2 regions of the Janthinobacterium sp. EB271-G4-7A genome follow, and region 1 is predicted to be linked to the other one. Evidence: riboswitches for the same ligand, from Rfam matches in the RefSeq annotation. Region 1 holds a riboswitch; the other holds the start of a gene.

Region 1 (4,543 bases):
CGTGCATCGCCACCGATGCGCAAGGCGTGATCCAGATTTTCAATGTGGGCGCCGAACGCATGCTCGGCTATGCCGCCAGCGACGTGGTCGACAAGCTGACGCCGGCTGGTATTTCCGACGCGCAAGAAATCGTCGCCCGCGCGGCCGCCCTCAGCGCCGAGCTCGACACGGTTATCACGCCCGGCGTGGAAGCGCTCGTGTTCAAGGCCATGCGCGGCATCGAAGACATCTATGAGCTGACCTACATCCGCAAGGATGGCAGCCGCTTCCCCGCCATCGTCTCCGTGACGGCCTTGCGCGACGCGCAGAGCAAGGTCATCGGCTATCTGCTGATCGGCACCGACAACACGGTGCGCAAGCAGGTCGAGGCGGAACAGGCGCTGCTGGACCAGCGCCTGCGCGAGCAGCAGGCGTATACGCGCTCGCTGGTCGAGACCAACAATGCGGAGTTGAAAAAGGCGCGCCTGGTGGCGGAAAAGGCCAACCGCGCCAAGTCCGAATTCCTGTCGAGCATGAGCCACGAATTGCGCACGCCGCTGAATGCCGTGCTGGGTTTCGCCCAGCTGATGGCGTCCGACGTGCCGCCGCCGAGTCCGCCGCAGCAGCGCTCGATCGAGCAGATTCTCAAGGGCGGCTGGTACCTGTTGCGCTTGATCAATGAAATCCTCGACCTGGCCATGATCGAATCGGGCAAGGTCACTTTGTCGCAGGAAGCCATGTCGCTGCTCGACGTGCTGCAGGATTGCCAGGCCATGATCGCGCCGCAGGCGGAAAAGCGCGGCATCCGCATGCATTTCCCCCGCTGCGGCCAGGCTTTCTACGTGCATGCGGACCGCACGCGCGTGAAACAGGTGATGATCAACCTGCTGTCGAACGCCATCAAGTACAACCAGGGCGGCGGCGCCGTCACCGTCGAATGCAGCCGGCACGGCGAGAAGGTGCGCGTGAGCGTGCGCGACAGCGGTGCCGGCCTCGATGCGCAGCAAGTGGCGCAGCTGTTCCAGCCTTTCAACCGCCTGGGGCAGGAAAACAGCACGGAAGAGGGCACGGGCATCGGCCTCGTCGTCACCAAGCAGCTGGTCGAATTGATGGGCGGCACCATCGGCGTCGACAGCACGGTGGGCGTGGGCACCACGTTCTGGTTCGAGCTGGCCGCCAGCCGCGCGCCGGCACTGGCGCTGGACGATGGCGACGCGCTGCCGCAGGTGCAGGAGCCGCAGGAAAGCCTGCGCACCCTGCTGTACGTGGAAGACAATCCCGCCAACCTGGCGCTGGTGGAGCAATTGATCGCCCGCCGCAGCGATTTGAAGTTGCTCACGGCCATCGATGCGCACCTGGGCATTGACCTGGCGCGCACGTATCAGCCGGACGTGATCTTGATGGATATCAACCTGCCGGGCATCAGCGGCTTTGGCGCGCTGCATATCCTGCACAACGACCCGCTCACCAGCCACATTCCCGTGATGGCGCTGTCGGCCAACGCCGTGCCGCGCGACATCGAGAAAGGCCTGCAAGCGGGCTTCTTCCGCTACCTGACCAAACCGATCAAGGTGGTCGAATTCATGGATGCGCTCGACGTGGCCCTGCACCACGCGGCCGCGCTCGGCCTGGCCGACGACACTCACGTAATACGCTAATTCAGCACTTATTTTTAGGAATACCGCCATGCTTCAAGCCACCGAGATCCTGAACGCCAGCATCCTCATCGTCGATGACCAGGAGGCCAACGTCATGCTGCTCGAGCAGGTGTTGCGCAACGCCGGCTATACGCGCATCACCTCCACCATGGACCCGCAAGCCGTGCGCGCGCTGCACCAGCAGCACCGCTACGACCTGATCCTGCTCGACTTGCAGATGCCGGAAATGGATGGCTTCGAAGTGATGGAAGGCTTGCGCGACATCGAGGCGGGCAGCTATCTGCCCGTGCTGGTGATCACGGCCCAGCCCGGCCACAAGCTGCGCGCGCTGCAGGCGGGCGCCAAGGATTTCGTCAGCAAGCCCTTCGACCTGGTGGAAGTAAAGACGCGCATCCACAACATGCTGGAAGTGCGCTTGCTGTACCAGAAGCTGGCCGAATACAACAAGTCGCTGGAACTGAAGGTGGAAGAGCGCACGGCGGAGTTGCGCGAAAGCGAAGCGCGCTTCCAGCGCTTTACGGAACTGTCGTCCGACTGGTACTGGGAGCAGGATGCGCAGGGCAATCTGACGCGCTTTTCCGGCCCCGTGGCTGAAATGCTGGGCATCGGCAGCGAAGAAGAGCCGCAGCGCTGGAACGCCGCCGAGCGCGCGCTGCTCGACGCAAAAATTGCCGCGCGCGAACCGTTCCTCGATTTTATCTACAGCCGCGCCAACCTCGACGGCAGCATGCAGTATCTGCAGGTCAGCGGCGAGCCGATGTTCGACAATGGCAGCCGCTTCATCGGCTACCGCGGCATCGGCCTCGATGTCACGCAGCGGCATCGGAGTGCCTGATTTATACTTGGTGCCATCGATACTGACCAGGAAAAATCATGACTGACAAATCTCCTTCCTACTGGTTCCCCGCCAAGACCTATGGCTGGGGCTGGGGTTTGCCCATCACCTGGCAAGGCTGGCTGGTGTTCCTGGCCGCGCTGGCGCTGTTCGCCTGCGGCGCCTTCCTGTTCCCGCCGCAAGAATCGCTGGCGCTGTACATCATCTATGAAGCGGCCATCGTCGCCGTGCTCATTTTCATCTGCCAGCTGAAGGGCGAACCGACCGCCTGGCGCTGGGGCAAGAAGAAATAGATGTGATGGCATCTGCTGCATTGCAGCAGATGCGCAAACACGACACCTGCAAGAAATCATCTGGCCGCGCGGCGTGAACCGCGTATAATTGGCTCGCTGCCGCAAGGCGGCAAACGCTAGGGGTCCTGCCTTTCGCTGTGAAAACACAGTGCAAGCGCGGGTGAGAAATACCCTCCGAACCTGATCTGGATAATGCCAGCGAAGGGAAGCTTTAGGATGAACGCACCCCGCTTTTCCGCGTGCGCGCAGCCGAACCTCCTTAGCTGGCTCCAGGCTTAAAAATAGTCTAGCCAAGGAGCCAAAATGAACGCCAACCCGAAATTCCTCTCCGCCACCGCCACGGTCGACGAAGCCGCCATCGCGCCGCTGCCCAATTCGCGCAAGATCTACGTCGAAGGCAGCCGCCCCGACATCCGCGTGCCCATGCGCGAGATCAGCCAGTCCGACACGGAAGCGTCGTTCGGCGGCGAAAAGAATCCGCCGATCTACGTGTACGACACGTCCGGCCCGTACACGGACCCGGACGTGCAGATCGATATCCGCTCGGGCCTGGACACGCCGCGCCTGCCATGGATCATGGAGCGCGCCGACACGGAAGAATTGCCCGGTCCCACTTCCGACTACGGCATCGCCCGCCTGGCGGACCCGAAACTGGCCGAGCTGCGTTTCAACCTGCACCGCAAGCCGCGCCGCGCCATTGCCGGCAAGAACGTGACGCAAATGCATTACGCGCGCCAAGGCATCATCACGCCGGAAATGGAATTCGTTGCCATCCGCGAAAACATGCGCCGCCAGGAATATTTGCGCGAACTCAAGGCTTCCGGCCCCATGGGCGAGCGCCTGGCCGACCTGATGGGCCGCCAGCACCCGGGCCAGTCCTTCGGCGCCAGCATCCCGGCGGAAATCACGCCGGAATTCGTGCGCGAGGAAATCGCCCGCGGCCGCGCCATCATTCCCGCCAACATCAACCACCCGGAAGTGGAACCGATGATTATCGGCCGCAATTTCCTGGTGAAGATCAATGCGAATATCGGCAATTCCGCCGTCACCTCGTCGATTGGCGAGGAAGTGGAAAAAATGACCTGGGCCATCCGCTGGGGTGGCGACAATGTGATGGACCTGTCCACAGGTAAACATATCCACGAGACGCGCGAATGGATCGTGCGCAACAGCCCCGTGCCCATCGGCACCGTGCCCATCTACCAGGCGCTGGAAAAGGTCAATGGCAAGGCCGAAGATTTGACGTGGGAAATTTTCCGCGACACCCTGATCGAGCAGGCCGAGCAGGGCGTCGACTACTTCACCATCCATGCGGGCGTGCTGCTGCGCTATGTGCCGATGACGGCCAAGCGCCTGACGGGCATCGTCTCGCGCGGCGGCTCCATCATGGCGAAATGGTGCCTGGCGCACCACCAGGAATCGTTCCTGTACACGCATTTCGAAGAAATCTGCGAAATCATGAAGGCCTACGACGTGTCGTTCTCGCTGGGCGACGGCTTGCGCCCCGGCTCCATCTACGACGCCAACGACGAAGCGCAGCTGGGCGAGCTGAAGACCCTGGGCGAGCTGACGCAAGTTGCCTGGAAGCACGACGTACAGGTGATGATCGAGGGGCCGGGCCACGTGCCCATGCAATTGATCAAGGAAAACATGGACTTGCAGCTGGAACAGTGCGGCGAAGCGCCGTTCTATACCCTGGGGCCGCTGACGACGGATATCGCGCCCGGCTATGACCACATCACCTCGGGCATCGGCGCGGCCATGATCGGCTGGTATGG
Region 2 (4,543 bases), on a different contig from region 1:
GAACAGGCGGCGCCCTTGCTGCAGCAGGCGCTCGATGCGGCGCCTGCCTTTACGTCAACTTAATTAAAAGTCGAATTGCGCCGACACCTTCAAGGTGCGGCTTGCACCCGGGAACAGGTAGCCGCCTGCTTCCGGAGTCACATCGCGCCAGTAGAACTTGTCCGTCACGTTGTTGACGGTGGCGCGCAGCACGGCTGGCGTGCCGGCCAGGCGCGTGGCCCAGGCGGCACCCAGGTTGAACACGCTGTACGACGGCACGAAGGTGGTGTTGTTGTTTTCAAACGCCTTTTTGCCCGCATATTCCCAGCTGCCATTCACGCTCAAGCCTGCCACCTGCTGCACGGCGTAGTCCGCGTGCACGGCCGCCTTGAAGGCCGGCACGTTGGGCACGCGCTTGCCATCGTAGTCCGCACTGCCCGTGCCTGATTGCTGGCTGTTCAGGGCCGTGACGGACGCGCCCAGGTTCAGGTTGGCCGATGCCTTGCCCTGGGCCGACAATTCCAGGCCACGGTGCTGGGCCTGGCCCGCGCGCACGAAGTTGTAGGTGCTCATGCTGCTGTCGAGGTACTGGTTGAATTCCAGGCCCTTGCGGATCTGGAACAGGGTGGCGGCCACCATGAAGTCCTGCGTCAGGTCCGCCTTCACGCCCAATTCGATCTGCTTCGAGCGGCTCGGCGTCAGTTCCACATTGGCGTTTTCCGCGTAGCGGTCGGCCGTGCCGCCGTGCTCCATGCCTTGCGAATACGATGCATACACGGCGATATTGTCTTGCGGGTTGTACACCAGCGCCACGTTCGGCAACAGGAAGTCGTGCTTGGCGCGGATTTCCTTGTCGGCCTTCAGCACATACTGGTAGCCATCCACATTGATGTGGCGCAGGCCGCCATGCAGCTTCCAGTTGGGCGCCAGGCTGACGATGTCCTGCACGAAGACGGATTTTTCCTTGTCGTTGCGTACCAGGCGCACGGGGCCCGTGACGCCGTCGGATGGCGCGACGATGACGGGTCGATAAATGTTGCTGATGCCCACTTCGTCGTACACGTACTTGCCGGCCCGGTCCTTGCGGTTGAAGTACGACACGCCGGCAGTGAATTCGTGGCGCAGGCTGCCGGTGGCGAACTTGCCCTGGATCATGGCTTGCGCGCTCAGCGGCTTTTTCGTCTCGCCCAGGCTGCGGAAGTCCCATACGGAGAAATCGCCATCGCTGCAGAAGACGGGCGCCCAGCCTTCCGGGCTGCAGCCATACGGATACGCCGTGTAGTCGTCGCGCTTGAACGAGTGCTGGTTGGCGGACAGGGTGGCGTGCCAGTCGTCATTGAAGGCGTACTGGAAGCGCAGGCCGAGGTTGCTGGTGACGGTTTCCACCGGATGCGTCCACGGTTGCTTGTTGAGCATGGCGTCGGCGCTGACGTTGGCCGGCAGGCTGCCGTTGCTCAGCAGCTGGAAGCCGGGCGCCGTGACCTGCGCCTTGTCCTGGTAGTCGGCGTCGAGCTGCAGCAGCGCTTGCGGGGAAATCTGCCAGTCGAAGGCGCCGGAAATGAACCGACGGTTGCCGTCCGCACCCTTGATGTAGGAACGCAGGCGCTCGGCCGCCACGTTGACGCGGTAACCGAAGCGCGTGTCTTCCAGGCGTCCGCCCAGGTCGACGGCGCCATACACGGTGCCCCGTTCGCGCGCTTCCACGGTGACGGTGCGCAGCGGTGCGGCGGTGGGGCGCTTGACGATGAAGTCGATCACGCCGCCAGGCGCGGCCACGCCTGCCTGCAAGCCGGCCAGGCCTTTTAAGACTTCGATGCGTTCCTTGTTTTCCAGCGGAATTTGCGTGTCGCCAGGAATGGCCACGCCATCCTTGCGGTAGCTGGAGTTCGTGTCGAGCTTGAAGCCGCGGATGGTGAACTGTTCCGCGTAGCCGACGGCGTTGTACGATTCGTTGATGCTGGCGTCGAGCTTGACGGCATCGCTGAGATTGCGGATCTGCAAGTCCTGCATGTCTTTTTGCGAAATGACGGTGACGGACGCCGGTGTCTGCAGCAGCGGCGCGTCGGCAAAGCCGCCCACGGAGGCACGCTTGGCGGCCGGCGCCTTGCTTGCCGTGACGACGACTTCGGCCATGTTTTGGGCCTGCGGATCGGCGGCTTCGGCGGTGTCGTTCGCAGCAAAGGCAGGCGCGGCAAACGCGTGCAGGATGGCCAGGGTCAGTACAGAAACGGATAAATTCGGTGTGGACATAGATTGCTCGTGGTTCAAGCCGTCTCTGTAAAGAGCACGGCAGGCTGCTTGTTCGGCTGGCGCCAACGCAGGAGCTATCAAAGGAGGGAGGTACTTTGCGCTTTCCTTCGCTGGCATTATCCAGATCAGGTACGAAGGGTATCTCTCACCCGGATAACGACTCCAGGACCCCTAGCGAAATGACAGCTTAGCATGAACCACGGCCAGCTGTCCCCCTGGCTGACCGTTTTACAACAGTGTGGCTGGAATTTGCAAACTGCGCTACAGACTCAGTTCCAGCACCTTGCGGCTGACGGCGGGCGTCACTTCGCGCTGCTCGCCCAGCGCCGTCATGCCGTGCGCTTCCAGGGCGGACACGACGGCATCCACGCTGGCGTGGTTCAGGCCGTAGTCGGCCAGGCGCGTCTTGACGCCCATGTGGCGGAAGAAGAATTCCGTGCGCGCGATGGCGGCCTCGATGCGGCCATCCTCGTCGCCGCCGTCGAGTCCCCACACGCGGGCCGCGTATTGCAGCAGTTTGGCGCGCTTGGCCTGCTTGCGCACGCGCAGCATGCTGGGCAGGATGATGGCCAGGGTCTGGGCATGGTCGAGCTCGTACAAGGCCGTCAATTCATGGCCGATGGCGTGCGTGGACCAGTCCTGCGGCACGCCCACGCCGATCAGGCCGTTCAAGGCCAGGGTGGCGCTCCACATCACGTTGGCGCGCACGTCGTAGTCGTCCGGGTGCGACAGGGCTTTCGGGCCTTCCTCGATCAGGGTCAATAAAATGCCTTCGGCGAAGCGGTCTTGCACCGACGCGTTCACGGGGTAGGTCAAATACTGTTCCATGACATGCGCAAACGCATCGACGACGCCATTGCCCACCTGGCGCAGCGGCAAGGTGAATGTTTTCGAGGGGTCCAGTACGGAGAATTTCGGATACACCTTGCGGCTCATGAACGAGCGCTTTTCCTGCGTGGCCTTGCGCGTGATCACGGCCGAGCCATTCATTTCGGAACCCGTGGCCGGTAACGTCAATACCGTGCCGAAGGGAAGGGCGGCCTCGACGATCTTGCCGCCTTTGGCCAGGATGTCCCACGCCTCGCCTTCATGCAGGGCGGCCGCGGCGATGAATTTGGTGCCATCGACCACGGAACCGCCGCCGACGGCCAGCAGGAAATCGATGCGCTCGCTTTTCACCATGGCCACGGCCTGCATCAGGGTTTCATAGCTGGGATTGGGTTCGATGCCGGCAAATTCCAGCAAGGTATGGCCGGCCAGCGCCGCCTTGACTTCATCGTAGACGCCGTTCTGCTTGATGCTGCCGCCGCCATACGTCATGAGCACTCTGGCATGCGGCGGGATCAGCGCCGTGATGGCGGCGATCTGGCCCTGGCCGAAGAGGATTTGCGTCGGATTGTAAAAGTCGAAATTGAACATGGGGCTCCTGCCGCTGGGGTTTAGGCTGTTGCTGAGCCATGATTATGGCCGAACGGGTGGAAACGTGTCGTGGACGCTTGAGCTTTTCGCCCGCGCGGTGGAGAATGCAGCCGATGTCACCACCACGCGAAAAGGAATGCGCATGACCAACGTCCCACTGGAAGAATCCGGCTTGCCGGCCACCGCGCTCGATATGCACCGCGCCATCGGCGCTGCCATCGCCGCGCTGCAGGCGCTGGACTTGAACAGCCAGCGTTTCGAGGCGTGCACGGACCCGGAACTGCGCCGCGTGCTGGCGCATGCGGGCGACACCAGCCGGCGCGAAATATCCATGCTGCTCGAATGGATGCGCCGCCGCGATGCGCGCCTGGATACGGCCATGAAGGAAGCGCTGTTCAAGGCGGGACCGATTGTTGCCCAGTATCACTATGACGAGAAAATATTGTAACTATTGGTTTGTTGCTGTGGCGTACCATGCGCCACTTTTGCATCGTTTCGCGTAGACTGTGCCCCTAATTAAATTTAACGTCGGATAGCAGCTGCTGTCCGGTGTATTCCAGGGGGCTTCAAGAAATGAGATCATTACCATACCGAGAAGGCAGCTGGTTTGCCGTGCCCTTGCCGGGCGGCGGCTATGCCGTCGGCGTGGTGGCGCGCAGGGCGCCTGCCGGGCGCATCATGCTGGCGTATATGTTTGGGCCGAAGCGCGACAGCTTGCCGACGCTCGATGAGCTGGAAGGCTTGCGGCCGGAACAGGCCGTACGCCGCCTGCGCACGGGCGACATGGCCCTGCTCAACGAGCGCTGGCCCCTGCTGGGTGACAGCCTCCACTGGGAGCGCGACGCCTGGCCCATGCCGGCCTTTATCCGCCGCAATGAATCCTTGCAGCGCGCCT

The links. Region 1 has a riboswitch for thiamine pyrophosphate ahead of thiC (phosphomethylpyrimidine synthase ThiC). Riboswitches for the same ligand answer to the same signal wherever they lie in the genome.
Region 2: linked by a shared signal. The riboswitch ahead of IGS58_RS07475 (TonB-dependent siderophore receptor) and the one ahead of thiC (phosphomethylpyrimidine synthase ThiC) in region 1 are both predicted to bind thiamine pyrophosphate.

What each region holds. Positions count from the first base shown of each region.
Region 1 is NZ_JACYMI010000006.1:109,171-113,713, forward strand. Features, by position in the region: gene IGS58_RS26780 (hybrid sensor histidine kinase/response regulator) at 1-1,637, shown strand, start outside; gene IGS58_RS26785 (response regulator) at 1,666-2,472, shown strand; gene IGS58_RS26790 (hypothetical protein) at 2,511-2,765, shown strand; TPP riboswitch at 2,874-2,989, shown strand; gene thiC (phosphomethylpyrimidine synthase ThiC) at 3,069-4,543, shown strand, end outside.
Region 2 is NZ_JACYMI010000001.1:1,646,305-1,650,847, forward strand. Features, by position in the region: gene IGS58_RS07470 (AAA family ATPase) at 1-63, shown strand, start outside; gene IGS58_RS07475 (TonB-dependent siderophore receptor) at 64-2,229, opposite strand; TPP riboswitch at 2,315-2,412, opposite strand; gene IGS58_RS07480 (iron-containing alcohol dehydrogenase) at 2,491-3,648, opposite strand; gene IGS58_RS07485 (ferritin family protein) at 3,791-4,096, shown strand; gene IGS58_RS07490 (Imm26 family immunity protein) at 4,222-4,543, shown strand, end outside.